3 regions of the Caproiciproducens sp. genome follow, and region 3 is predicted to be linked to each of the others. Evidence: riboswitches for the same ligand, from Rfam matches in the RefSeq annotation. Region 3 holds a riboswitch; each other region holds the start of a gene.

The links. Region 3 has a riboswitch for fluoride ahead of ACQGQ5_RS12420 (inorganic diphosphatase). Riboswitches for the same ligand answer to the same signal wherever they lie in the genome.
Region 1: linked by a shared signal. The riboswitch ahead of ACQGQ5_RS05165 (HAD-IC family P-type ATPase) and the one ahead of ACQGQ5_RS12420 (inorganic diphosphatase) in region 3 are both predicted to bind fluoride.
Region 2: linked by a shared signal. The riboswitch ahead of ACQGQ5_RS05650 (fluoride efflux transporter FluC) and the one ahead of ACQGQ5_RS12420 (inorganic diphosphatase) in region 3 are both predicted to bind fluoride.

What each region holds. Positions count from the first base shown of each region.
Region 1 is NZ_JBNLXQ010000004.1:90,101-99,882, forward strand. Features, by position in the region: gene ACQGQ5_RS05145 (hypothetical protein) at 16-237, shown strand; gene ACQGQ5_RS05150 (hypothetical protein) at 241-645, shown strand; gene ACQGQ5_RS05155 (VOC family protein) at 787-1,233, shown strand; gene ACQGQ5_RS05160 (helix-hairpin-helix domain-containing protein) at 1,230-1,568, shown strand; gene ACQGQ5_RS05165 (HAD-IC family P-type ATPase) at 1,731-4,091, opposite strand; fluoride riboswitch at 4,151-4,211, opposite strand; gene ACQGQ5_RS05170 (EutN/CcmL family microcompartment protein) at 4,521-4,802, opposite strand; gene ACQGQ5_RS05175 (flavoprotein) at 4,850-5,635, opposite strand; gene ACQGQ5_RS05180 (BMC domain-containing protein) at 5,731-6,309, opposite strand; gene ACQGQ5_RS05185 (aldehyde dehydrogenase family protein) at 6,369-7,817, opposite strand; gene ACQGQ5_RS05190 (BMC domain-containing protein) at 7,898-8,188, opposite strand; gene ACQGQ5_RS05195 (BMC domain-containing protein) at 8,218-8,556, opposite strand; gene pduL (phosphate propanoyltransferase) at 8,546-9,199, opposite strand; gene pduB (propanediol utilization microcompartment protein PduB) at 9,236-9,782, opposite strand, start outside.
Region 2 is NZ_JBNLXQ010000004.1:185,784-195,565, forward strand. Features, by position in the region: gene ACQGQ5_RS05630 (UvrD-helicase domain-containing protein) at 1-1,723, shown strand, start outside; gene ACQGQ5_RS05635 (MutS-related protein) at 1,738-3,222, opposite strand; gene ACQGQ5_RS05640 (MutS-related protein) at 3,227-4,804, opposite strand; gene ACQGQ5_RS05645 (redox-sensing transcriptional repressor Rex) at 4,826-5,260, opposite strand; fluoride riboswitch at 5,358-5,428, opposite strand; fluoride riboswitch at 5,560-5,631, shown strand; gene ACQGQ5_RS05650 (fluoride efflux transporter FluC) at 5,766-6,158, shown strand; gene crcB (fluoride efflux transporter CrcB) at 6,158-6,514, shown strand; gene ACQGQ5_RS05660 (universal stress protein) at 6,571-7,353, shown strand; gene ACQGQ5_RS05665 (oleate hydratase) at 7,421-9,196, opposite strand; gene ACQGQ5_RS05670 (TetR/AcrR family transcriptional regulator) at 9,322-9,782, opposite strand, start outside.
Region 3 is NZ_JBNLXQ010000012.1:29,538-39,319, forward strand. Features, by position in the region: gene ACQGQ5_RS12400 (glutathione peroxidase) at 1-368, shown strand, start outside; gene ACQGQ5_RS12405 (MarR family winged helix-turn-helix transcriptional regulator) at 370-831, shown strand; gene ACQGQ5_RS12410 (cation-translocating P-type ATPase) at 1,107-3,758, shown strand; gene ACQGQ5_RS12415 (sensor domain-containing diguanylate cyclase) at 4,325-6,595, shown strand; fluoride riboswitch at 6,639-6,712, shown strand; gene ACQGQ5_RS12420 (inorganic diphosphatase) at 6,776-7,315, shown strand; gene ade (adenine deaminase) at 7,456-9,252, shown strand; gene ileS (isoleucine--tRNA ligase) at 9,442-9,782, opposite strand, start outside.

The DNA of each region.
Region 1 (9,782 bases), on a different contig from region 3:
GGGCGGTAAGATAAAGTGGATTTAGATATTTTGATATATTCTTATGTTGTTTTGGCAATTGCTCTAATCGTTATTTATTGGGTCGTAAGGGCAATGGTTTCTAAGGTGGCTTTAAAACCTGAAAAGGCCTTTCCATCCAAACGAGAATTTATGACTCAAAATGTGAAAAAATTAAATTTATTTGCAAGGTTGGTTGGTACCTTTTTCTGTATAGTTTTAGTCGAATTAGGATGGTAATTTATGTTCCAATCAATATTGACTATACTACTTCTTTTCTTATTAACATTTTTCCACCTTAGAGGCTTATATTGGAATATTATCGATTATCAATTAAACAACAGTGCTAGAAAAAAGATGAGAAAAGGCCAAACATTTAAAGAGTGGTTCTTGTATAGTCGTTATAGAGCCGAGATTCCAAGAATTTTGGTTTGTCTTTACTTTGTGGTTATTATTGTTAATGTAATATTTTTTTTACTTGATCTATTATTTTTTTATTTAAATTATGATGACTATATGTTGTTCGAATTAATGATAATATTTGATTTGGGAGTGATGGTGATTTTAGACATTGCTTTTTATGGACGTAAAAACGGTAAAGTTTATTACAAAATTGAACGGTGGATTAAAAAAAGAAGAAAGAAATAGTATCACAAAAATGGTTTTTATAGTACCAATGCCGTGAGGCATTGGTACTATCATTAAATGCTAAAAAACAAATTTGAAATATCATACTTGAGTTCGGAATCTAGACAGCTACAGCATTATTTATTGCTATGGCAATACGAACTGGAAGGACTTGCTGACCGGCTATCGGACTTGGAACGCTCTAAGACGTTTTACAAGAAGTATCTCGGCTTGGACGTCGTGACAGACTACGGAGCGAATGTTACACTGACGGGTGGTTTGGCGCTTCAAACGCTCGAAACATGGAGCGGGTTCATCGGCGGGCTGAATGTGTCATTCCGTGGGAACGATGCCGAACTCTACTTTGAAGAAGATGACTTTGATGACTTCCTTGAAAACATCGGCGGTTTAGAACTCGTTCATCCGATGAAGGAACATCGTTGGGGACAGCGAGTTGTGCGGTTTTATGACCCAGACAACCACATTATTGAGGTCGGTGAGAACATGGTGGCGGTAACACACCGTTTTGCCGACAACGGGATGACCGTTCCCGAAATTGCCGTCCGTATGGATGTACGGGAGGAGTATGTGAGGGAAATGCTGAAATGACCGACCTGACGAAAATTTCCGGCATCGGCAAAAATATGGCGCAGCACCTGATTGCCGCCGGATACCCGAATATTGATTTCCTCAAAGGGCAAAGCCCCGACGAAGTTTACGCCAAGGATTGCTTTGCACATGGCGTTCAGATCGACCGTTGCACCTTGTCCAATGGCTGGGAAGTGTATAACGAGCCGATTTATCGTAATCGCAACTTCATTGGGCAATACATTAAGCCCATCGGCAATTCCAATGGGCAATCGGGGTGTTCAAATTCAACGATTGCTTTCGGGGTGTGCATTTTATCAACAGGTAGTACCTTTGCCAACAACAAACCCGCGTAAATCAAGGTTTACGCAGGTTTTCTTTTGTTTTTTGTGGTGCAGCTGCAAAGCAATCCGGCCCGCGCCTCGGGAGATCTTCATGCCCTTTTTATGATCTTGGGTAAGGTCAGTTCGAAAAATCGGACCAGGGCACAAAACCAAACAGAATAACGTTAGTGGAAATTATTCACGCGGACGTCTTTCTGTTCCTAAAATACCCGTGATTCTGTAATACAGCCTTTTCAGACTGTCCAGCAGCAGCATGGCGGCGACGGTGACAACGAGCAGCAGGGTGATGGACTGCCAGGAAACAGCGCTCATCGCCCAACCGAATACAGCCATCAGCGTAGCAAGAATAAAATTGACGGCGACCATGCCGCCCACCCATTTGCTCGGCGCGAACGACCAGAACGGGCCGCGCGTCCGCGTCATCAGAATGGTTTCCATTGCCGAGTAAATCAGATAAAGGAACATCAGCGAGCTGATCTGCGCCGCGCCTAAATTCTGTACGCTTCGGTAAAACCAGAGAAGTCCCAATCCAAGGGCCAGCCAGCCGGCGGTAAAAACAGCGGATAACCTGGCCAGTTGGGGCATATCCCACTTTTCGGGGACGGCCGTCGGCCATGCCTTGTCGGTACCGAGCGTCAGGGTGACCATGTCGTTCATGACAACGATAAACACGATTAAGCTTAGTGAAACCGGAAAAAATCCGGTGAAGATAAATCCAAAGGTCAAAAGCGCCGCCAGCTCGGCCGTGCGCGCCAGCTTGGTAATCGTCCACGTCATCATCCGGCGGTAGACGCGGTGTCCGCTGTCGACTACCTTTGCGATATCCGACAGATCCGGTTCGGTCAGGACGACCTTGGCGGCCGATTTCGCCACGTCCGTGGCCGTGCTGACGGCGACACCGACGTCCGCCTGTTTCAGCGCCGGCGCGTCGTTGATGCCGTCGCCGGTCATTCCGACCACCATTCCGGTCTCCTGCAGCGCCCGGACGATCTTATATTTGTCTTCGGGGTAGACGTTTGCAAAGCCGTCGAAATCCAAAGGGTGGGACTGCGCGTCTTCCAGTTTCCCGATTCGGCCGCCGATCCCCACCTGCTCGGCAATGGCTTTGGCAGTGCCCGCCGTATCGCCTGTGACCATCAGGACGCGGATCCCCAGTTCCCGGATCTTTGCAACCGATTCCTTGGCGCCTTCCCGCGGGGAATCCGCCAGCGCGACGAGCCCCCGGCAAACCAGTTTCTCCTTTTCTCCGGAAGCAACGGCAAGAACCCTTGCGCCTTTCGAACTCAATCGGTCAACCTGCTCCATGAAGTCCGCGGGAATTTCCGCCGTCCCGGAAACGACCGCCGGGGAACCGAGCTCCACGTTCGGGAGGATTCCGTTTTGGACGATCCGGGCCCGGGACACTTTCCGAACCGGGTCGAACGCGGTAAAGGAGGTTCTCTCCGGCATGGTCAGTTCCCGGCTGCGAAGCTCCCGAAGGATTGCCGTGCTGATCGAATCCTTTGACGTATCGTCGCTCGCGGCGGCGGCCAGCCTCAGCAGCTCCGGTTCCCCAACGTTCCCGAACGGAAGAAGCCCGGCAATTTCAGGCTGGTTATTCGTCAAAGTCCCCGTTTTGTCAACGAGCAGGACATCCATGCCCGCGGCTTCCTGAATTCCGGTCAGGCCCGAGACCAGAACATGCTCTTTTGCCAGATTCCGCGCTTCCAGCGAATTTGCCACCGTGAAGCTTGATGGCATGGAAATGGGGATCGTCGCGATGATCAGTACCACAAGGAACGGCAGCAGTTCCTGCCAGGGAGTTCCATAAACGAGCGCGGCGATTACAAGGATCACGGCTAGAACAACATCCAGATAGGCAAGATAGCGGACGATGTGAAACAATAAGGTCTGCAGTCTCCCCGGAGCCTCTGCGGTCCGCACCAGCTCCGCGGTTTTTCCGTAGGAGCTTTGTGCGCCTGTCGCGGTAACTTCTGTAATTGCCTCGCCGTGGCTGACCGTAGAAGCGGAACAAACGATTTCACCGGCCTTTTTTGTGACGTCGATCGACTCGCCGGTCAAAACGGATTCGTTTACACTGACGATGCCGCCGATGATTTTCATGTTGGCCGGAACGATATCCCCGACTCTGGCATGCACGATGTCGCCGGGAACCAGCTCGCGCGATTGCAGCGTTTGCCATGTTCCGTTTCTCAAGACCCGGACGTTGATCTGCAGTTGACCATGCAGGTAGACGATCGCCTTTTTCGCGCGTTCCTCCTGAAATTCCCCCGTAACCGCCGAAAAAACAAGCAGCAGAAAAACGACGCCGGCCTGAACGCCCTTCCCCAGAATCAGCTCAAAGATCATAGCCGCCTCCAGCAGCCAGGGGATGGGACCCCAGAGGCGTTTTAAGGTCCCCATGACCGGCCCCGTCCTCTTTTCGGAAATTTCATTCATGCCGTATTTCTTTCGGCGGCTCTGAATTTCCGCATCGTTCAGCCCCCGTCCCCGATACGAATTTTCAATGCTGAAGATTGTTTTCTCCTGAGGCACCGCAATTTTCCCCTTCCTCCGCCAATTTTGCTGAAAATAAAAAAGCCGACAGTTCTGTCCTTCCGACAGAAGCCATCAGCTTTTTAAGCAATTACAGTGAGCTTCATCACTTTAATATTTTACATTTCATCAATCATTCCATAAAATGACTTTGCCTACAGTTTATCATTTTTTCCCCAATTGTCAAGCTCCAGATTTTTTCCTTATGGGAATCAGACATATTCCGAACCTCCGCGATCTCATTTTGAAACGTCGCGTTTTCCTCTTGCCGTTTTGGATGACACTGCACCTCAAATCGTGCAGGCTAAACGTAATTGATGCTCTGCTTCCCGAGAGCTTATCAATTGAAAATCCAGAGGGTGTATTGTTAACACAGCTGTGGCTCTTTTACACTGAAGCTGCGAAGGGAAGCCGATAGAAATTTTGCGGTCAGCCGTTCGCCGCGTCGCCGATATCCATCGTGTCGATGATGCCCACAATAGCTGAGTCGATGGGTGCTTCCTGCTTTCCCACCGCCTGTCTCGCAGCGAAACCGTCCACAACCAGCACTTCCTCTCCGATTCCTGCTCCAACGCCGTCAATTGCCACCCGGACCGTGTCGCTATAGACACCCACATTCTGCAAAGGGCAAATTGTCAGCAGCTTGAAACCGATCATCCGATCATCTTTTTTGGTCGATACTACATGGCCTGTCACTTTCGCGATATACATAGCAGTCTCCTCGAATAAGCCGGTTTATTTTTTAACAGTCATTCCCCTCAGGAAAAATCCGATGCGGCAGTCAGCCTGCACAGTTCAATTCCCCGTTCACCGGCCGCGTCCATCGCGGCCGGTGTCACAACCGTACCCGGGGGCAGACGGAGAACATCGCCTTTCCAGCCCGATACTTCTGCACGTGTAAGCAGTTTTCCGGCGAAATCGGCTGCGGAAGGGAAATTCTCCCCTCGGGAGATGTCCGTTCCGGACCGCCGGATATTCCGCTTAACTGCTCCGCCGATATACGCCGCATCGGTAAAAAGGACTCCATATTGTTCCAACTGCCGAATGTTTGCGGTCAATCTGCTCTTATAAACCGGATTCGCTCCTGCCTTCTGGCTGACATCGCAGGCTTCCCGCGCCGCAATGACCGGCTTGCTCTGAAGGAAAGCCTGTGCCAGCAGACGGGTCACCAGATTATCCGCAATTCCGTAAGTGGCTTTGGCCGCGCTATTGCGGGTAAAAACAGGAATCACCAGCAGATCAGCTTTACCTATGAGTTCGATTTCTGATTGTTCGTCACCGTCGGTCAGCAATTCTTCCGGGGACAATTCGGAACGGATGCGGTCCGTCCCCAGGACCCTTTCCGCCCCCGGAGTCAGGACCGCGCAAGTCGTGCATAAGTCCCTGCAGCTCTTCAGCGAAGCGATGGCCTCCTTCGCGCCGGAAAGGCCGCCGCAAAACAGAGCCAAAACCTTCTGTTTTCCGTCTTGGCCTTCCTTTTCCGCACGGAGCCTGCGCATGACTTCCTCTGTAATCAGCCGCACCAATTCCTTTTCTTCTTTCATACGAAAATGCCCCCTTCGCAAAATGGAAAAATTTTTTCGCAGCCTGTTCGGAAAAGCCTGCAATGCAGTCGGGCGCTCTCCTTTTCCTGCTTACCTTACCGATTCCCTTTAAAGGTCTCTCCATCCTTATAGTGGATACAATCTCTTCGTGGCTGCCCTTTGGTTCTCGGACATTTCGGGTCGCCGCACAGGTTGCAGGCTGCCTGCTCCGGCTCCTGACGCACTTGGGCTATCGGCTCCGGAATTTCCTCCGTTTCAGAAAGTCCGACGGTACCCGGAGAAGCTTCCTCCTCCGGCTGCGGAGACAATGCCTCAGATTCCACCGAGGACTCCGGGGGGACGTTTTGCGCGGCGGGCGATTCCTCCTCCGGTTCCGGAGATCTTCGTATCTTGTTGTCTCTGGAATATAAGATTTTCCCCACGTCTTCATGCGGGCGGGCAAGGATAAGATGACCGGCCGCTCTGCCGATCGGCTGCGCCGCCAGAAGACCTGCGTCCATTGCCGCCTGCACCGCGCTGACATTCCCGGACAATTTCACCGTCACAAGACCGTTGCCTGTGATTTCGTAACCAGTCATCCGGACGTCGGCCGCCTTGACCGCCGCATCCAAAAAAGCGATCGCCGCCGTCAAACCGGTAAATTCTGCGGCTCCCACTGCTACTTTTTCGATCATAAGACTCCCCCGCCTTTTCCTTCCGCACAATTATGCCCGTAAGTATTTTTCTTCCCGGATTATTTCCAGAGATCCGCAAGCTTGTTCTGGCTCCGCATATTGAAACTGCCGATCAGGGCACAGCACTGCCTCCGGGTAAATGTGCGCGGCACAGTCAGCCCTTCGCCGGTCGGTCCGGCAATACTCAGGGTCATATGCCCTTCTCCGCCCATGCCGACCCCGGCAAAGGACGGTCCGTTTTTAACAAAAATGGTCGTGGAAACGGCTTTTGCAAACGTCGACATATTGTCAATATTTTTGGAATGCATGATCGCCGTATGCCGGCGCCCACCCTCATAATTCACGGAAAGTGCAATTGCTTCCGCGACGTCCTTTGCACGCACAATCGGGAGCAGCGGCATCAGATATTCTTCCGTTACGGTAATGTGATCCCTCGGCGCCTCATAAATAATGGACTTTGCCGACGGATCGGCGGAAATCCCTAGATCCTTCAGGATGATCCAGGGTGCCCTTCCCACATATTTGCGGTTGATGGATCCGTCCTCATTGGTGACCATTTTGCTGAGGCGTTCAATGGTTTCCTTGTCTTCAATAAAATATGCTCCGTTTTTCCTCAGTTCCTCGATCAGGCGGTCAGCGACGGAATCGACAACGACAATTTCCTTTTCACAAATGCACTGCAGGCCGTAGTCAAACATATTTCCGGCCAGAATGCACCGGGCGGCATTGGCGATGTCCGCCGTTTCGTCCACCAGCACCGGAGGATTGCCCGGGCCCGCGCCAATCGCCTTTTTCCCGGAACTCAAAACCGCCTTTACCACTCCGGGTCCGCCAGTCGCCATCAGCAGGGACACCTTTGGATGCGTCATCATTTTTTTGGAAATTTCCATTGTGATTTTACTGGGCGAAGCAATCAGGTTTTTGGGGCCCCCTACGCTGCTGACGGCCTGATTGACCAGTTCCACCGCGCGCAGCGTCGTTTTGAGCGCACCGGGGTGGGGACTGATGACCACGCTGTTTCCCGCCGCGATCATGCAAATGCTGTTGTGAATCACCGTAGCTACAGGCGCAGTGGACGGCAGGATGCAGTTGGCGACACCAAACGGCATATGTTCCACCAGCGTCAGCCCGTAATCGCCGGAAAACACCTCCGGTCGGATGTCCTCAATGCCGGGTGTGTCCGTAATGGCCCAAGAGATTTTGCGCACTTTATCTTCCAGGCGTCCCATAAGCGTTTCATCCAGTTCCATGCGGGCCAGAGTCTCGATCTGATCCTTGAACTCCGCGCGGATGGCTTCAATCATTTCCTCCCGCTGCTCAAGCGTCATGGCCAGCATTTCCTTAAAAGCCCCGTATGCGGCTTCCACCGCTTCCTCCGCACTGTCGAAAATTCCATTTGCAATCTCTTTTTTTTCACCGATTCCCTGCCCGGCGGAGATTTGAGGTCTGTCCAGGGCCTGAAGCACCTGCTCCGTAATGAATTTTACTGTGTCTTCATTCAAGATCATATTTGTACTCCTCCTTTAGAAAGGCAAACGCCGTTTTCCGATTCTACGGAAAAATGTAAGAAGCGGAGAGACTCCTCCCCTTACGGAGCATCAACGCCGCCCTGTGATAAAATCTTTTCTGTGTCGCCGTGCGGACGGGGAATAACATGGACGGACACGACCTCGCCGACTCTCTGTGCAGCGGCACTGCCGGCATCGGTAGCCGCCTTGACGGCGCCGACATCCCCGCGTACAAATACCGTAACCAACCCTGCTCCTGTTTTTTCATATCCGGTAAGAGAAACATTCGCCGCTTTTACCATGGCGTCCGCAGCTTCAATCGCCCCTACCAGCCCGCGTGTCTCAATCAGGCCCAGTGCTTCCTGCGTCATAATGATTTCCTCCTTGTATTAATTTTCCGTCATGACTTTGTGATGGGAATCCGTTCAAAACGCATGGTTCCCGACAAAAAAGCCATTACCCGTTCAAGTGCGCTTTCCACGGACGACAGCGATCCGGTAACAAGCAAAGTACCCAGATACCGGTCCACAAAAACAAGCTCGACCGATGCCGCTTTGGTAACAAAATCCGCCGCAATGATGGAGGCCTCGGCAGGCGTAAGCGTGAGAATTGCCACCGCCTTGCCCGCCAGGCCGAGCAATTTTGAAATCCTCTCATCCGGGCTGCAGAGGATATGGCACAAAGAAATCTGTTTTCCCTGTACTTCCTCCGAGATCTGGCGCAACGGATCAGGGTTCATACAGCGTCACTTCAACCTCATCTCCATTTTTCAGCCCGCAGGCATTTGCCTCATCCGTGTCAATATGGAACTCCGTAGTCATAAGTGGTCCGACGCGGACAGCCACCTGCTCAAAGACCAGACCCCGCCGCCCGCCGATATGCACTTTCGCCATATTGCCGTCCTCCGCGCCCACGCCGGAAGCGAACACGGGGTCAAGATGAATGTGGCGCCACGCCACCATCACACCATGGTCAACCGTCACAACGCCTTCCGGCCCGATCAGCACGACGGTCGGCGAAGGTTCCCATTTACCGGACTCACATAGCGGCGGGGCGACGCCCAGCAAGTGCGCATCGGAAGCAAGCAGTTCCACCTGCGTATGCTTCCGTACCGGTCCCAGCACGCGCATGCGCTGCGCGCCCCGCGTGCCGGCGACCAATACCGTTTCCTCCGCTGCGAACTGTTTTTTCTGGGACAGGTCTTTTAACGCATGGAGTTCATATCCTTTCCCAAAAAGGATATCCTGATCTTCCTGTGAAAGATGCACATGATGGTTGGATATCCCTACGGGAACGGTAAACGAATCTGTTCTGCCTTTGTTTTTTAAGATACTTTCGACGATGCCGCGAACCAGAGTGTCACGATCCACTTCATCCGACATGGTACCTCACCTTCGATCACTCGTATTCTTTTTTGCTCAGAAATAGACCGGCGCGGCAGGCTCGGGTTTTTCGCCCAGTGTGCTCAGCAGCGTGTTTCCAATTTCGCGCGCTTTGATGACAGCCTGCTTGACAGCGCCGGAATCTCCGGTAATCATAATCATGAACTCATTGGTAAAGCTTGTGCCGCTTGCCGGGCTGGCCGCCGAAACGATGCTGACGTCCGCAGCCTTGACGGCGGCATCCGCGATGACCATGCCGATGCTGGCGGGGCATCCACAGACAAGTCCCCAGGATTTTCCAAGAGTCGCGCCCATATATTTTTCCAGCATATAGCTTGCGCGGGCGGTGTACTGAACCTCAATATGCCCCGCGCTGTTCATGGTGACTCCTCCGAACGACCACTCAAGGGATTTCAGGGTGATTTCTACGGCACGCTTTGCATCAGACACTTCTTCGGCGCCGAAAACGACCAGCGAGCCATGTCCCCCGCCGCCTTTGGTATCGCGGGGCATTTCAAATTTTATGACTTCGACGTTGCTGGCCTTGACCGCCTCATCCGCGGCCATCGCCTGCGGACCCGCG
Region 2 (9,782 bases), on a different contig from region 3:
GGCTGCGGAGGAAATGCGGTCCCGCCTTGCCGCGTATTTCGGGGACAGGCGGACCGTGAAAAGCATGCACATCGGGACGTTCCACTCCATCTGCCTGCAGATTCTCTCCGGAAGAAAGGGGGCGGCAGCGCCCACCGTCATTGGCGAGCAGGACGCGCTCTCCATTCTCGCGGACCTTTTGAAGGACCTCGGGCTCAAAGCGTCCCCGCGGGATGTTTTCAGGGAGATTTCCCTGATCAAAAGCGGCGCGCGGCTGCCGGAAGAAGCTGAGGAAGTCCCGGAGGGGGTCTATGACCGGTACTGTGAACAGCTTGCGCGGTACGGCGTGCTGGACTATGACGACATCCTCCTGAACACGCTGAACCTGTTCCAAAACGGAGAACTGGGAAGCAGGGAGGAGAAAAAACTCAGGAACGCTTTTTCCTATCTTCTGGTGGATGAATTTCAGGATATCAATCCCGTCCAGTACCGCCTGATACAGGAGTGGGGGAAAAACAGTGCGGGAATTTTCGTAATCGGGGACCCGGATCAGTCCATTTACGGATTCCGGGGCTCGGATTCCCGCTGCTTCGACCGGTTCTTTGGGAATTTTTCCGGGGCGCTCCGGGTACGGCTCACGCAGAATTACCGCTCCACCCCCGAAATCATTGGATGCTCCCGGTCCGTTCTGCCGGAAAGAAGCACCGCGGAACCGCCTCTTGAGGCGCAAAGGAGCAGCGGCGCCCGCGTGCGTCTTCTGGAGGCGGACGGCGAGCTGCCGGAAGCGATTTTCATTGCCAAAGAGATCAACCGCATGGTCGGCGGCATCGATATGCTCGACGCGCATGCTTCGTCCCGCCCAAAAGGGAAAAAGCCTTTTCCGGAGCAGACGAGGAGCTTTTCCGATATCGCCGTGCTGTACCGGACCAACCGTCAAGCGGAGCTTTTAGAACAATGCCTTCGGAAAGAGGGCATCCCGTATCTGGTCGCCGGACGGGATGAATTCCTTTCCGACCGCGAGGTACGCAAAGCGGTCGCCTTTTTCCGCTTTCTGCTCGACCCCGCGGACCTGATCTCCCTTCGGCTGTGCCTGAAGGAATGGGGCGTCTGCCCCGGCGGCCGGACGCAGCGGGTGCTGGAGGACTACGCCGGAACGGATAAAAGCGCCGCGTCCCTTTCGGCGCTTTTGGAAACACTCCCCTCTTCCCCGGGAAATCCGCTAACATTCTCCGAACTGCTCCGCAAATACGGACCTCTCGTCCGCAGCGGGAAACCGCAGAAGCTGATAGAAACCTGGATCGGCGATAACGGGCTTCAGGAGGTACGGAGCATGGAGCTGTTTCTCAACATGGCCGTTCTGCACGAAAAAATGCCCTCCCTCCTGCAGAATCTTCTGCTCGGGCGGGAAGGCGACATCGTGCGCAGCGGCGGGAGAAGCTATTCGCCGGACGCGGTTTCGCTCATGACCCTGCACGCGTCCAAGGGGCTCGAATTCCCCGTTGTGTTTGTCAGCGGCGTAAAGGACGGAACGATCCCGCTGAAAAACCGGCGGGGCGACGGTGACCCAGACGAGGAACGCCGGCTCTTTTACGTCGGCATGACACGGGCGCAGGACGAGCTGGTCCTTCTGACTTCCTCCCCGCGCTCGCCCTTCCTTTCCGGCCTGCCCGCGGACCTTCTTTCGGAGGGGACCGCTTTTGAGCGGAAAAAAGCGCCCGAATTCGAGCAGGTCAGCTTTTTCTGACGGACGGCGGGGCGTTACGCCTCCGGTCCGAATATTTTCCGGTACAGGTCTTCTCCGTAAGCCGTCTGAAGAGGTTCCCCCGGCACGATTTTAAACGTACGTTCTCCGTTTTCAAGCCTTTGCGCGCTAAGGAACTGAACCTTCGGGTACCGCGGGCTGAAAAAGGCGGACGCGAAGGTATAAAGATGCGTCACGAAAAAGATTTCTATCCCGTTGTCCGTGAGCGCCTTTGTAATCTGGCGGCAGATTTCGGAGCCCTCCCGCTCATTGGTGGCGGCGAACGATTCATTGAACAGAACCAGAGCCCCGGGAGTCAGGCGGTCGGCAATCTCACTCATGCGGGCAAGCTCCTCATCCAGCTTCCCGCTTGTCATCGTGGTATCTTCCTCTTTTTTGAAGTGCGTAAATACGCCGTTCCGTATCGGCGCCCGGTAATTTTGCGCGCCGACGAACATCCCGCACTGCATCATAAGCTGTGCCTGCCCGACGCTTCTGAGAAAGGTGGATTTTCCTCCCTGATTGGCTCCCGTAATGATATAAAGCCGCTGATTTTCCGCATTCAGTTCGTTTCCCGTTACTCCCGAATCCTTTAACAGGGCGAGGCTGACGTCGTACAGCTCATCGTATTTCCGGCTCTCCGCTTCCAGCGGGAGCAGCTCGGGAATACAGACCGGCATGCCGGCGGTCCGGAGCCTGTCGTATAAATTCAGGCAGCCGACGTAAAAGGCAAGCTCCTTTTGAAGGATAACGAAAAAGCTTTCCACGTGCTCCGCCGACTGCGCCAGCACATTGATGCTTTCATTCATCGCACGGGCGCGGCGGTTGCCGAAATCGGAAGCCCCCGAGTCGTCACGGGGCGCCAGCGTAAAGGACGGGGCAAAATGCCAGTGGCGCCAGAAATGCGTTTTCTCTTTGCGCCGCATCACATAATCGATTCCCTGATTGTAATTGCCGAGTCCGGCGCTGATCAGCATCCCCTTTTCATCCTTCAGCTCATTCAGAAGCGAATGAATCTGTAAAAAATAATCGTCGCCGAGCTCCCGCCACAGCATGGAGATAAAATTTTTAAAGCCTTCGGAATGGAAATTCCGCATATCCGCATCGGTGGCATTGCGCATTTTCATCAGCATTTCCGTGTATATTTTCAATAAATCGACCGCGCTGGAAAAATTGCCGGATAAATTCTGCCGTGTGGACAGCCACGACCAGGATTTGTGTTTCCGCTCCATTGTCTCAACCGTAATATCATAAAGCTTTCTCACTGTTTCGGGGTTGTTGATGCAGTCCTTCAGGACCTCCTGACGATAGCGGATTTCCCGGTCGGTCCGCAAAGGACAAAACAGGGCCGAGCCGCACGCCTCCCGAATCATGGTGTCGTCCCGCGCCATCGCCGAAAGGATGCGGGAAAACTCAAGATCGGCGATCAGCGTGTCCTTCCCAAAACAGGGTTTCTCCTGCGGATTGAAATCCGTATCCTGATCCATCAAGTGTACTTTCAAAATTTCAGCCTCCCTTATGACTGCCGCAGAGTCCGCCGCGCAGCCTTTCGCAGAGCTGCTCATAGGTCAGCCCGTATTTTCCCGCGATGTGCATCGCATAGGCAAGGCCGTCGGGCGGCCTGCGGGTAATCCGAAAAGTTCTTACCGCCGGGTCGTCCTCCCGGACCGAGCTCATCATGCTAACCGTTTCCTCCCCGTGTGCGGCCAGCTCGTCGATAAAGGTGACGCACACGGCGGGAGCGCCCAGCTTCGCAAGGGCGTCCATCATGCGGCCCCCCAGCAGCAGCGCGTCCGTCAAAGTGGTGGAGGAAAAAATCTCGTTGATGACGATGATGCTCCGGGAGGTAGCGCGCCCGAGAAGCCCGTGAAGACGTTCGAGATCGTCCTGCAGCTTTCCGTTCCGGGTGGACAAATCCTCCTCCCGTCCAAAATGGGTGAGGATACTGTCAAAAAGGAGGATCGCCGCTTCCCTTCCCGGCACGCACAGCCCCAGGCAGGAGAGATAATGGATCTGCCCGAAGGCACGGGCAAAGGTCGTCTTTCCGCCCTGATTGGGCCCGGTCACGACGATGATCCGCTCCGGTGTATTCAGCACAAAATCATTCGTCACCGGCTGCCCGGCATCTCCCATGGAAGAAGCCAAAGCCAGATCAAAGCCGTCCCTGTCGTAAAGGTGTTCCGCGTTTTCGCACAATTTCGGGTAACAGAACGGGAGCCCCTTCCCGCGATGCGGCCGGATATATTCCAGCCAGGAGAAGTAGAACTGAATTTCACGGGAAAACCGCGAGACGGTCGGGTCGATAAAATCAAGATATTTTAAACAGAAATGGTCCAGATTCTCAAAAATGTCCCTGTACCAGGAGGCGACCATATTCAGCACGGCCGCCTCCACATGCTGCGCGTACGGTTCTTCGGAAAGCTTGCGGCGGTAATCCGTCCCGTCCCCCTGGCGGAATTTGTCGAACAGCCTGAGAATTTCCTTACTGTGATCTTCCTGCCCCTCATATTTCCGGACACGGAGGACCCCGTTTTTGATCAGCATGCAGTATTCCACGGAAGAAAGCTGTTCGCGCAGCCGGCCGATCTGTCCCCGAAGCTCCGTGAACGCCTCCGTCCCGGTATAGGCGGCCAGATACCGCATAAAGCCGCGCAGTCCGTCCGAGCAAAGCGTCCGGTCCCGCAGCCCATCCGCCAGCCCGGCAAGCTCCGTACAGTAGCTGTCCGCACAGTCGAGCAGACGTCCCTTGGTCAGATAATGATTTTCATAGCTGTTTTCGGACGTGAGCGATTTTTTGATGGCTTCCATGGATTGGCTGAGGCGATAGATGGATTGTGAAAAATCGGAAAAGAATCCGCGCAGCCCGTCGTCTTCCAGCTCCCGCATGACTTTCTGCCGGTAAATAAGGGTATCGCTGTCGCGAAGCGAAGTGTAGAAGAAGCTTTCGAGTCCGTATTCTTTTCTGCTGTTCAGGATCGGCCGGAAGATCTGGTCAAGATAAAGGTCCCTGAAGCAGTCCGGCGCAGCTTCCTTCCTCGGGTTTTTCCACTGCTCCTCAGCCGGAAACAAGATACTGTAAAACACATTGCACACCTCTTCCTGTTTTTAGTGCTTTGACGCATACTCGGCAAGACGTCGGAGCGAACCGGTCATATCCTCGTGATGCACCATTACATGCGGCGGTGCCTTCAGCCGTACCGAGGAATAATTCCAGACCGCGACGATTCCGGCTTTTACCAGCGCGTCGCATACCGGCTGCGCACAGCTTCCGGGCGTCGTGATCACTCCGATTTTCGCGTCCAGCCGGCGGCAGATTTCATTCAGTCTGCCAACAGGGTACACCGGCTTTCCGTACGCGCCTTTTTTGATGATTTTCGGGTCAATGTCAAACCCGGCAAGAATATCAAGGTCGTATGCGGAATAGCCCGCGTAGCTCATCAGCGCCTTTCCCAGCTTTCCGACACCGACGAGGACGACGGCGTCTGTTTTCCTGTCCTGCCGGACGGCCTTCGGACCGGAGGCAGGATTGATTCCTTCCATACCGCACCTTCTTTTGTTTTTTATGATGCGGAAGCCACCGCGCTGCCGCGGCCTTTTCCGGGCGCCACAGTCTGATAACGACAAAAAAGCCGGTGGCTTCCAAACAGAAGTCATCAGCTTTCACGCATTTCGGTATTACCGTGGGAGTACTTCATTCCCAAGGCTATTATAGAACATGCTTTTATAAAAATCAATGGGCAATAAAATTCCGTTCAGTGGATGGCGCCTGCCTGCATTTTTCCTTATAAGCCGTACGCAAACGGAGAAAAGGTTGAAAAATCCGTCATAATTTGCTATAATGCAGAAACGGGAATGAAGTTCTCCCTTAGCGCTGCTAAAATTGCTTTTCAGCTGATGACTTCTATGGGAATCATAGAAAGTGGTCAGCTTTTTATTTTCCTCTTCCGCAAAACAGAAAAATTTACAGTTCAGGCCCTGTTTGTAAAAACAGGAATGCAAATAAGGCCTGGTCGCAGCAATGGAAATGCCAAATTGGGGGGTATCTATGAAAAAAAATATCGCTGTCGCGGTCGGAGGGGCGGCCGGAACCATCCTGAGGTACGCGGTCCATCAGCTTCCTCTGCCCTTTGACGAACTTTACCGTCCCATTCTCACGATCCTGATTAACGTGAGCGGGAGCTTTTTATTAGGCTTTCTGACCATCCTGTTCGCAAAAAAATTCCCGGTGAGCGCCGAAGTGCGCCTGGGTATCACCACGGGCCTGCTGGGAGGATATACCACGTTTTCAACCCTTTGCAAAGAAGCTGTTTTGCTGGGCCTTTCCGGGGATGTCCTTCTTTCGGCGGTTTACGTTTTTGCTTCCGTCCTGCCGGGCCTTGCCGCCGCGTGGCTCGGGATCAGAACCGCAAAGCGGATGGAACGGAGGCGCGCCGCCTGATGGATTTCGTCCTACTGAGCGTCGGCGGCGTCTGCGGCGCAATCGCCCGCTATCAGATCGGAGCCGCCTTTTCAAAAAGAAAAAATCATACCTTTCCCTTCGGTACCTTTTTTATCAACCTGTCGGGCGCATTCCTCCTGGGAGTTTTTTGCGGGCTGGGCATCAGCGGAAATTCCTACCTGCTTCTGGGCGACGGCTTTTGCGGCGCCTTTACCACCTTTTCCACCTTTACCGTTGAAAGCGTGCAGCTCATGCAGCACGACGCCGTCAGGGAGTCCCTCCTGTTTATCGTATTGTCGCTGGCAGCCGGACTTCTTTGTTTTTCGATGGGTTACACAACGGGGAAGCTTTTTTAAAACGAGCCGGGGGACGCCGTTTTCCCGGAAATCATTGAGTTTACGGAGGTGTTGTTATGAGAAGGGTTTTACTTCCGATCGACGGAACAGCGCGGAGCCTGCAGGCGGTCGGTCTGATCAAATCGCTCTATACGCCGGAGGATGTGAGCATCGTACTGCTTATGGTCCGGGAAGATACGGAAACGATGTATTCGGAAGAGGAACTGCAAAAATCCAAAGCGCAGCTGAAATCCACCTTGGACGCGGTGGCCGGACAGCTGCCGGGCTATCCCGTGCGTAAGCAGGTCGTTTTCGGGCGGGCCGGCGATCAGATCCTCGAATGTGCAGAGCAGGATGAAATCGATATTATCGTGATGACCAAATCCACAAAGACCGGCCTGTCCCAGAAAATCGGCTCGGTTGCAGCCTATGTCGTAAAATACGCGAAATGCATCGTTATGATCGTGCCGGAAAATATGCCCAGTGAAAAATCGGCCGGGAACGTGCTGAAATGCCGGCATATGGACGATATCGTTACGCTGAGCGGCCAGATGAGCTTCCGGTCCAGTTCCTGCCTGCTTCCGGTGCAGGCGGGAAAATGCGTGTACAGCATCACCGTGCTGGAGGGAAAGCTGCGCCTGAACCACAGCGCCTACGACCCGGACGGCGGCACATGGTCCGCACCGCTGCAAAACGGCCAGCCGGAGCATTATGACCTGAAAAAGGGAGAGGAAAGAGAAATCCGTCTGGAAGCAGGCATTGCATTCCGTCAGCTCGATCAAATCGAGGTCGTCAACCCGAGTATGACGTCTCTGCTGAAATTTCACTATATCGCACGGTTTGAAAGCCTGGATGAATAACCGGCGGCTTTGGATACGTCACGCCCCTGCGGCCGTCGGACCGCAGGGGCGTGATTGTAATCATCCTTTAAACCACGTGATGCTCTTTCAGAAGCTTTTCAATGTCGGTGCCCTCGGTTTTTTTCAGAAGCAGCTTCATGGCAAGCCTCTCTTTGAACCCAAGCTCCATATCGGTCATTTTCTTGCCGTCGCGCAGGGATACGGTGGAATTCAGCAGGTCCCGCACGTCATACACGCTGCCCCAGACCTCCGGCACGCCGCGGTCGATATCCAACAGGGTATACACCGCTTCCATGCCGGTGCGGATGGAATATTCGGTGGTGAAAATGGTGTCGCGCGCGGTCTCGGCGAACTGGCCGAGAAAAGCGAAATTGACGGCGCCCTTCGGGACGACCAGCGGGCGGTCCCCTTTTGCCCTGGGCATGAAGAACGCGGTGATGTACGGCATCATGCAGGGAATCGTGTTGGCGCTCTTTTCGGCAAGCACGGGAATTTCAGCCTCCGGTACTCCCATATGATACAGCCACTCCATGCAGATTTCCTTACCGGTGCATTCCCGCATGCTTTTTTTGACGTAATTGCCGGGCTTGTCGCTGAACAGGCCGTAAATCCAGCCCACAAGCTGCCCCTTCGGCTGGGAGCGGAACTGCGGCTGGCGGTTGAACGTCCAGCTTAAAAGCCAGTTGGAATCCTTTGCCGTGACGATCCCGCCGGTGACCACCTTCCCGGAAAACGGGTCGCGCCTGCAGATTTTCTGGATATACGGCGGAATGTTTCCGTCCAGGGTGGTGACGGTGGCGCTCATCCAGTTGCTCTGTTCCGGATTATGGCAGAATTTGTCCGGATGGCCGAAGGCCGGATCCTGTGCGGCGATCTTCCGCCACATATCCCAGCCGCCGCCCGCTTTGATCTCCGTGTTGAACGGGGCGGGCGCGTTCTGGCCGCCGAGGGAGGAATTCTCCACGCAGCCGCCGTTGGTGATAAAGATCAGATCATCCTCGGTCAGATCGATATTCTCCGTCTTGCCGTCGTGAAGGACGATCACGCGCTTCGCCGTTTTTCTGTCCTTCCGAATATCGAACTCCACATTGACGACTCTGGTGCCGTAGTGGAACTGCACCCCGTTGGATTCCAGATATTTGATCATGGGCAGGATCATGGATTCGTACTGATTGTATTTGGTAAAACGCAGCGCCGTGAAATCGGGAAGGCCGCCCACGTGATGGATAAAGCGCTTGATATACAGCTTCATCTCCAGAGCGGAATGCCAGTTTTCAAAGGCGAACATCGTGCGCCAGTACATCCAGAAATTGGAGTTCAGGACCTCGCTGCTGAAATACTCGTCGATGCGCTTATTGTAAAGCTCTTCGTCGGGAGTGAAGAACAGCTTCATGATCTCCTCCGCGCCCTGATCCGAAAGCCCGAATTTTTTGTCGGTGTGCGCGTCCTCGCCGCGGTTGACCGTTGCGCGCATCAGCGAATAGTTCGGGTCCTTCTTGTTCAGCCAGTAGTACTCGTCGAGCACACTGATTCCTTCCGTCTCGATGGACGGAATGGAGCGGAACAGGTCCCACATGCACTCGAAATGGTTATCCATTTCCCTGCCGCCGCGCATGACATACCCCAGCTTCTCATAGAGATATCCGTCGCAGGCGCCGCCCGGGATCGGGTCCTTTTCCAGAATGTGGACACGGCTGCCTTTCATCTGCCCGTCGCGGACAAGGAAACAGGCGGCTGCCAGCGCGGCGAGGCCGGAGCCTACAAGGTACGCGGACTTGTGATCGACGCCTTCCGGCTTAACCGGGCGCGCGAACGCTTCATAATTCCCGCTGGAATAATACATAAAAGTTACCTCCGTTTGTTTTGGTTTCTGAAACTATTGTATCCATTCCGGCGGAGGGCTTCCATAAACAGAAAACGCGCTGTGATGAAAATTTCATCACAGCGCGAAAATTGTAAAAAGTTTGATCATTCCGGGCGTTTTGATAAAGGAATATCCGTGCGGTAGTTGTCCAAAGCAGAGGTGATATTGCCGTGGACCAGCGAGCTGAGCCGGTCGATGATCGTCTGAGGCTCCTCTTTCATGCCGTTCTTGATCCAGTCCAGCATCAGCCCTACGAATCCGTATTTGTAGAAATCCGCAATGAACTTTTTATCCTCGTCACGGACGGCCATGCCCTCTGCCTTTTCTTCGACGACGCCGATCAGGAGGTCGTAGGTCAGCCTGTACAGATAGATTTCCACCTGCTCCCGGCTGACGGAATGATAGACATTCATGATGAACGGCTTGTTGGCAAGCACCGCTTCAAAGATCTGCAAAAACCCCTGCTGCCAGGTATCGTATGTCTTTTTCCCCTCCAGAGCCTTGGTCGCGTCCTCTACGCACGACCATTCCACAAGATCAAAAATATCCCTGAAATGGTAATAGA
Region 3 (9,782 bases):
TCGGTTTCCCCTGCAATCAGTTTGCGGAGCAGGAGCCGGGAACAAACAGCGAGGTACAGGAATTCTGTAAGCTGCGGTATGGGGTTACTTTTCCGCTTTCGGTGAAAATTGACGTTCGCGGGGAAAACGCGGACCCGGTTTTCCGCTACCTGACCGGCCACACAACCTTTGAAGGCTTTGGAAAGGGCGTAAAAAGCAGGACGCTGGAACTGATGCTGAAAACGAAATACGGAAAAGAGTTCAGCGACAGCTCCATCAAATGGAATTTTACAAAATTCCTGATCGACAGGGAAGGAAACATTGCCGGACGTTTTGAACCGACGACGACGCCTAAGGACATGGAATCCGCAATTAAGGAGTGCCTGTAATTTGGATGCGCGTCCCGACGATCTGTTAAAGCTCGACAGCCAGCTTTGTTTTGCGCTTTACGCGTGCTCAAAGGAAGTGATCCGCCTTTATAAGCCGTACCTCGAACCGTACGGCCTTACGTATACGCAGTACATCACTTTGCTGGTGCTGTGGGAAAAGGACAAGCTCAGCGTGTCGGAGCTGGGAAGCCGGCTGCTTCTGGATTCAGGCACCCTGACCCCGCTTCTGAAAAAGCTGGAAAAGCAGGGGCTTGTCGAACGTGTGCGCAGCGCCCGCGACGAGCGGAGCGTACAGGTTTGTCTGACGGAAAAGGGAAGAAGCCTGAAAGGATATTTTCTGGACCTTCCTCGGAAAATGTTCTGCTCTACGGGCCTTGCTCCGGAAGAAGCCCTTCGCCTTAAGGAAATGCTTTCTCAGCTTCTCGGGAACATCCGGGCCGTACGGAAGGACACCGATGCTTAAGGCCCTGAGTTTTTTATAGGTGTTTGCCGATGAAATCCTGTTGACAGAGCGCCTGAGAGATGATATGATAAAAAGACACAAAAACAATATTTCCTGAGGGAGTAGTTTGCATGCGGTCCGCCGCGTGTGTCAAGTCAACAGCATGGCCGGTTCCGGTCTGGCTTGCCTTAATGAACAAGACTCATGTATAGCTTTGTATGGGCTGTACATGAGTTTTTTTTATCATAATACATATCATAATCATCAGTTGAATGAATGAGAGGAAGAAATTACGCATGAAGTACTATTTAGCAGATTTGGACCAGGTCCTTGAGCAGGTCCAAAGCAGCCCGCAGGGCCTGTCACAGGCCGACGCGGATTCCCGTTTGCAGCGCGACGGAAAGAACAAGCTGGCCGAAGGCAAAAAGGTTTCCGTACTGAGGCGGTTTGTCCAGCAGCTCGGCGACCCGATGACCATCATCCTGATCGTCGCCGCGGTCATTTCGGGTATTACCGCGTTTTACGCGCACGAATCCTTTGCGGATGTCTTCATCATTATGATCGTCGTCCTGATCAACGCGGTGCTTGGCGTCTATCAGGAAAGCAAGGCGGAAAAAGCGATTGAAGCGCTGCAGGAAATGTCCGCCGCGACCTCGAAGGTCCTGCGCGGCGGCAGCGTCGTGACGATGAAAAGCGAAGACCTGGTCACCGGCGACGTGGTTCTGCTGGAAGCGGGCGACGCCGTCCCGGCCGACTGCCGCATGATTGAAAGCGCAAGCGTAAAAATCGAGGAGGCCGCCCTGACGGGCGAGTCGGTGCCGGTCAACAAGATCATTCAGGCGCTGACGCTGAAAAAAGAGAAGGAAGTGCCGCTCGGCGACCGCAAAAATATGGCGTACATGGGCAGCACCGTCGTTTACGGCCGCGGAAAAGCGGTGGTCGTCGCGACCGGCATGGATACCGAAATGGGAAAAATCGCCGACGCGCTCGCAAACGCGAAGGACAGCGTTACCCCGCTCCAGATCAAGCTGAATCAGCTCAGCAAAATCCTGAGCCGTCTGGTCATCGGCATCTGTATTTTCATCTTTGCGTTCAGCCTGATTAAATCGGGAGATTTCAGCGGCCAGGTCGTGCTGAACACCTTCATGGTCGCGGTCAGCCTTGCCGTCGCGGCGATTCCCGAGGGGCTCGCAACCGTCGTGACGATCGTGCTCTCCATCGGCGTTACCAACATGTCCAAACGAAACGCCGTCATCCGGAAGCTGACGGCGGTGGAAACGCTCGGCTGCGCGCAGGTGATCTGTTCCGATAAAACCGGCACGCTGACACAGAACAAAATGACCGTCGTGGAGCATTACTCGGAAGACGAGCCGCTGCTTGCCACCGCAATGGCCCTGTGCAGCGACGCCGAGCTGGGCAAAGACGGCGAAGTCACCGGGGAACCGACGGAAGCGGCGCTTGTCAGCTACGCCGCCAGCCTGAAGCTCGATAAAAACGAGCTGAAAAAGACCAATCCGCGCGTCGGCGAAGCGCCGTTCGATTCCATGCGCAAAATGATGTCCACCGTTCATTCTCTCGCTGACGGAAGCTATATCCAGTACACGAAGGGCGCCCCGGACGAGGTCATCAAAAAATGCACCCATGTCCTCAAAAACGGCCAGGCCGTGCCGATGACGGAGGGCCTGCGCGGGGAAATCCACACGCAGAACAAGGCGATGGCGGGCAAGGCCCTGCGCGTGCTCTGCGCGGCATTTAAGAAATATGACGGCATGCCCGCTTCCTTTGAGCCGTCCGATCTGGAAAACGGCCTGACCCTGATCGGCCTGACCGGAATGATCGACCCCATCCGTCCCGAGGTTGTGGACGCGATTCAGGAGTGCAGGGAGGCCGGCATCCGTCCGGTCATGATCACGGGCGATCACCGCGATACGGCGGTGGCCATTGCGACCCAGCTGGGGATCATCACGGACGAGTCGCAGGCGATTACCGGCGCCCGGCTGGACGAAATCAGCGACGACGAGCTGAAGGATACCATCGGGAATTATTCCGTTTACGCCAGAGTCCAGCCGGAGCATAAGGTCCGTATTGTCAACGCATGGAAAACCAACGGGATGATTACCGCCATGACCGGCGACGGCGTCAACGACGCCCCGTCGATCAAAAGCGCCGATATCGGCGTGGGCATGGGAATTACGGGCACGGACGTCACCAAAAACGTGGCGGACATGGTGCTTGCGGACGACAACTTCGCCACCATCGTTTCCGCGGTGGAGGAGGGCAGAAGAATCTACGACAATATCCGGAAGGCCATTCAGTTTCTGCTGGCTTCCAACCTGAGCGAAGTGCTTTCCATTTTTGTCGCCACCCTTCTGGGCTTTGTCATTCTGAAGCCGGTGCACCTGCTCTGGATCAACCTGATTACCGACTGCTTCCCGGCCCTGGCACTCGGGATGGAGGAGGGGGAAAAGGACCTCATGCGGCGCAGTCCACGCAATCCCCGCGACGGCATTTTTGCCGGAGGACTCGGCACGGACGTCGCCTATCAGGGGGTTCTGGTCACGGTTGTCACCCTGTCCGCGTATTTCATCGGCCATTTTCTCGAATCCGGGGCCTGGGAAATCACCAACAGCGCCGACGGCATGACCATGGCTTTTCTGACCATGTCGATGGCGGAGATTTTCCATTCCTTCAACATGCGTTCCCAGCGCCATTCGATTTTCAGCATGAAGAAGCAGAACGGATACCTGATCGGCGCCATGCTCGTGTCGCTGCTGCTGACCACGGCCGTGATCTATATCCCTGCTCTGGCGTTTGCCTTCCAGTTTGAAGAAATCTCCCTGCTGGAGTATTCAGTCGCGCTGCTGCTTGCTTTCTCAGTAATTCCGATTGTGGAAATCGTGAAAGTGTTCCAAAGAAAATTCGCAAAAAATTCCACTTATGGGAATTGATTTCTCTTCGGTACGGCGGAATAAAAACGAATCGGGAGCACATAATAAGTTCTGGGTACATTGAATGATTCTTAACGGATCAGTACCCTTTTAAACGAAAAAAGATTGGCAAGCAAAGATTTAATCATGAATACTGGGAGATGGTTAAGTTGAACAGATCAGTCTGGGAACCTATCATGATCCGTGCAGTAACGCCTTTATGAAGACCCAAGGATAAGTTTGGCTGAACTCATTGATTCTCAAGTTTTGACAATTAAATACGAGCTTGGAGGGGCGGAAATTCCGAATGGGATTTCCGTCCCTTTTCTTTTTTTCGCATTTCTGCATTCCGGCCTGTGCCGGAATATTACTGGAAAACAAAAAGTTTTGACAATAAATTTGGGGCCCAATCTGGTTATTGAAAGAAATCTGTGCTAAAATATAGGTACTTTTAAAGTACATATAACACAGGGTGTATGGGAGTATTTGCGATGATACCGACCGGGCGCCGTAACGGCGAAAACCATGCGGATCGATTTTCGGCCGGGCGCCTGCCGGCGGTTCCCATGTGTTTTTGGGGGGTATCCATGAAAAGGTTTATCAAATTTGCCGACGGGCTGCTGATTGTATCCTTCTGCCTGACTCTGGTTTCGGTTGTTTCGGGGACCGGCCGGCAGGGGAACGCTGTTTCGAACGGCGTTTTGGATATCGGCGCCGCCGGCCTTTCCTCACCTGTTCCGATGACCGGGGTTTGGGAGTTTTACTGGGGACGGCAGGTGAGCCCCCGGGGGAGGATAACGGATGCGGACAACAAACAGCTTGTTCCGGTTCCCGCAAACTGGACGGCGTACCGTGATGCGGACAATAAACCCTATTCACAGGAGGGATACGCCGTCTACCGGGTGGTTCTGAAAGCGCCGAAGGGCCTTTGCCTTGGGGTGAAGTTTCCCCAGATCGGTTCTTCCTATCGGCTGTGGATCGACGGAAACGCGCGTTTCGAAAGCGGCCGGGTCGGGAAAACCGCGGCGGAATCCAGACCGCAGTGGACGACGCAGTCTGTTTTCTTTCAGACGCAGCGGGAAGACACGGAAATTCTGATAGAGGTTTCCAACTTCGATTATTTCCGTTCGGGCCTGACGATTCCCATTTTGGTGGGAACCCAGCAGCAGATCCAGCGGCTGGGCGATCAGGGCTTGTTTATGGACACCTTTCTCTTTTCGTCCCTGTTTGTGATGTCGGTGTTTTTCTTTCTGCTGTATTTTGTGCGTTCTCACGACAAGGCCCACATCTGTCTGGCGCTTTTTGCGGCGGCTATCTCCCTGCGCCCGCTGCTGTACGGCGAGTGCTATTTCAATAAGATTTTCCCCGGCATCAATTTTCAATTCAACACCAAGCTGTATCTGGTCAATTTCCTGGTGATCCAGCTGATGTGCCTGTTTTTTTACTATCAGTATCAGGAACTGTCGAGCAGAAGGTTTATGCGTGCCAGCGGAGCGGCGGTGTCCGCCATTGTTTTTGTGGGCGTTTTCCTTCCGGCCCGGTATATGCTGTATCCGGTTGTTTTGCTGGAAGCGATGATTCCCGTCGCCGTCGCCAACTGCCTTGTGACGCTGGTGCGCGCAATGAGAAAAAAATACGAAAACGCCGAAATCAACCTTTTGAGCGTTCTGCTCCTGTTTTTCCTGTCCATTGTGGATATCCTGAAAAATAACGGGCTTACCGTGATAAACCTTTATTACACTCCGATCGCAATGCTCGTCGTCACGTTCATTCAGGTCTTCCTGCAGGTGGGAAGATTCAGGGAAAGCACCCTGCTGAACGAAAAGCTGGCCAATGAGGTCGGGATCAAAAACCTGAAGCTGGAATACGCGATGAAGCAAAGGAGCGTTACGGAAAAACTCAACAACGGACTGAGAGCGATGGTCTCCACTTTGGAAACCGAGGGCCTTCTGGTCAGCATTCTGGAAAATCTGTATCAGATTATCGAATTTGAAAGCGCCGTCATGGTTTTGCGGGTGAACGAGAACCTGGGTTATATCGTGACCAAACTGAATCACGAAAAGGTGGTCTGCCGCAGGTATTCCGGGAGGATCGCCCTCAGGGATCAAAATCAGCCCGAGAACCGAAACGGCGGCGGAAAAATTTGCGTACACGATCTTTACAGCCGGGACAGAGACGGAAAAGTCCTGATCGCAAAGCCTCTTTACTATAATCATAAGCTGTTCTCCGTTATAAAAATGATTGTCAGCAAAAGCAGGGAGATTTCTGCCGGAGACCTGGAGCTGGTGGATATCTATACGGAGCAGTCGATTTTGGCGCTTCAAAACGTAAAATCCTATGAAAAAATCAAAGAATTGGCCCTGTATGACGAGCTGAGCGGTATTTACAACCGAAGGCAGCTGATGAAGCTCGGCATTATGGAATATATTTCAGCCAAAGAAGCCGGCTGCGATTTTTACGCAATGATGCTGGACATCGATTTTTTCAAGGCCGTCAACGATACATACGGCCATCTGTTCGGCGATAAAATCATTAAAAACATCGCGAATATCTGCAAACGGTGTATCCCGGCCAGCGCAGTGGTAGGGCGGTACGGCGGCGAGGAATTCCTCATTTTCCTCAGGGACATGGAACAGGCGGACGTCAGCCTGCTGGCGGAAAAGCTGAACGGGGAAATCAGAAGCTGCAGCTATTCCTTTGAGGGCAACGACCGTATTCACGTGACGGTCAGTATCGGCGTCGCAAAAGGGAAAGAGGAGCGGGTGAACCTGTACGACCTGATCAATCGCGCGGACAAGGCGATGTACCTGGCGAAAAACGAAGGGCGCGACTGCGTCCGATGGTTTGCGCAGGAATGAGAACCCCTCTGTTTATTGACAGGATGTTTTGTATTGTGCTATAATAAAAACCGGGAATGAAGTTCTCCCGTAGCAAACGCTAAAATTGCTTTTTAAGCTGATGACTTCTGTGATATCACAGCGGGTTGTCGGCTTTTTTATTTGCAAATCAGAAAATTCAAGATGCAGGAGGGACTTTTTTTGAATATTTGGCACGAGATTTCTCAGGACAGAATTCATGCGGACAGCTTTTTCGCGGTGATTGAAATTCCCAAGGGCTGCAAGACGAAATATGAGCTGGATAAGGAATCCGGCTTTCTTTCCATGGACCGTATCCTGTACACTTCCGCGCATTATCCGGCGAATTACGGTTTTATTCCGCGTACCTACGCGGCGGATCACGATCCGCTGGACGTGCTGGTGCTCTGCTCCGAGGACATTCAGCCGCTTTCTCTGGTGCGCTGTTACCCCATCGGGGTGATCTCCATGGAGGACGGGGGCTTTGTGGACGACAAGATCATCGCGATCCCGTTCGGCGACCCGACCTTCAACGAATACCGGAACATCGACGAGCTGCCCCCGCATATTTTTGACGAAATGATTCACTTTTTTGCGGTGTATAAGGAACTGGAGGGCAAGGCCACGGCGGTGGACTACATCCGCGGAGTGCAGGACGCGAAACGGATCATACAGGAAAGCATCGACGCTTACACGGAAAAATTCGGCGGTGCCAACGCCTGATCTCCCCTGTCGGAAACGGGCGCTCCGGCGGCTTCCGGCCGCTGCGGGGCGCCTTTTTTATTTTGCGGCAGTAAAAGATGCTTGACAGGCATTTTGATGACGTTTAATATAGAATGAAAAACATGTAAAGGGGTGCTGTGATGATTAACAAGTTTTGTACTTCTCCGCTGTGGGAATCCGGCAGGACGCTTGCCGCGATCGCGCAGGGCGCCGTTCCGGCGGAAACCGTGATTATCAACGCCAGACTGGTGAATGTCTGTACCGGGGAAATCCTGCCGGATACCGATGTGGCCATTTCCTGCGGCAGGATCGCCCTTGTCGGCGACGCGAAGCACTGTATCGGAGAAGGTACAACCGTCCTGGACGCAGCCGGCCAGTATATCGCCCCCGGATTTTTGGACGGGCATATGCATGTGGAATCCTCCATGATGAGCGTGGGGGAATACGCGCGGGCGGTCATTCCTCACGGCACGGTGGGAATCTATATGGACCCGCATGAAATCTGCAACGTCCTCGGGCTGGACGGGGTTTCCTGCATGATCGAGGACTCCAAAAGGACCCCGCTGAAAACGATGGTCACCACACCGGCCTGTGTTCCCGCCGTTCCCGGCTTTGAAGATACCGGCTCCTCCATCGGCCCGGCGGAGATCGCAAAGACCATGCGGTGGGACAGCGTGGTGGGCCTTGGGGAACTGATGAATTTCCCGGGCGTGCTGAACTCGGACCCGCAGATGCACGGCGAGATCGCCGAAACGCTCAGGGCGGGCAGGATCGTGACCGGTCATTACTCCATGCCGGAGACGGGGCGCGGGCTGAACGCCTATATTGCCTCCGGCGTGCGCTGCTGCCACGAGTCCACCCGCGCGCAGGACGCGCTGGCGAAGATGCGGCTCGGCATGTACGCCATGCTGCGGGAAGGTTCGGCGTGGCGAGACCTTCATGAGGTGGCGAAGAGCATTACCGAAAATAAAATTGACACCCGGTTCGGGGTGCTGATTTCCGACGATACCCATCCGCACACCCTGCTGAATCAGGGGCATCTGGACCACATCGTCCGCCGCGCGGTGGAAGAGGGAATCGATGTCATGACCGCCATTCAGATGGTCACCATCAACTGCGCCCAGTGCTTTCAGATGGACCACGAGCTGGGGTCCATTACGCCCGGGAAATGCGCGGATATCGTTTTTATCGGCAGCCTGGACAGGCTGGACGTTACGCGGGTGCTGATCAACGGTGCCGTTGCGGCGGAAAACGGAAAGCTTACCGAAAAACTCCCGCCCTATCATTACCCGAAGTGGGCGACGGAATCCATGCATATCAAAAATCCCATTACGCCGGAGTCCTTTGCCATTCCCGCGAAGGGCGAACGGGTGACCGCCCGCGTCATTGAAGTGATCCCCGCCAGGGTCGGTTCCTACGAACGGCATGTTTCGCTCAGGGTGGAAAACGGGCGGGTCGGTTCCGACGTCGAACAGGATGTCCTGAAAACGGCGGTCTTTGAGCGGCACCATGAAACGGGAAAGGCCGGATTCGGCTTTGTCAAAGGGTTTGGTATCCGGTGCGGGGCCATGGCTTCCACCGTGGCGCATGACGCGCACAACCTGCTGGTGATCGGCACCAACGACGAGGACATGGCGCTGGCCGCCAATACGCTGATCGCGTGCGGCGGGGGAATGACCGCCGTACAGAACGGCAGGGTTCTGGGGACGGTTCCGCTCCCGATCGCCGGCCTGATGAACGACAAGCCGGTGGAGGAAATGGCTGAAATCGTCGGAAAGCTGAGCGAGGCGTGGGAAAAGATCGGGTGCGGCATGGTTTCTCCCTTTATGACCATGGCGCTGATCCCGCTTGCCTGCCTGCCCGAACTGCGCCTGACCGACAGGGGGCTGGTGGACTGTACGGAATTCCGGTTTACTCCGCTCTTTGTGGAAGAATAACAGATGTCTGCCGTGGGAACATCCTATCCCCCCCTTCCCGCACACAGAGCAAGCAAAAACCGGAAGGGTCAGGGGTGGGGAGAAAACATTTCAAGTGAAAGTGCTCCGGCGATTTCCTTATACAACGAACGGGCTGCCGCAAAACGAAAGTTTTGCGGCAGCCCGTTTCAGCTTTATTGCTCCGGAATCCTATTTTACCGCGCCAGTTTTCTGAACGCCCAGCTCGACGGTTTCGCCGTTCAGGTCCCATTCCTTGGCGAAGCCCGCCATTTCGTCCAGCCTGACTTCTTCGGCCAGCACGTCGTTCTGAATGGAGGCGAGATTGTCGGAAATGATTTTCGCGATCCGGTCGTTTCCCTTTTCATAGACGACGATATGGTCGGTCACGTCAAAGCCCGCGTCCTTGCGCATGGTCTGGATCTTGCTGATGATCTCGCGGACGAAGCCCTCTTCGATCAGGGCTTCCGTCAGATGGGTGTCGATGACCACCGTGATTCCGTTGTCCGCCATGGAAACGTAATTTTCCGCCT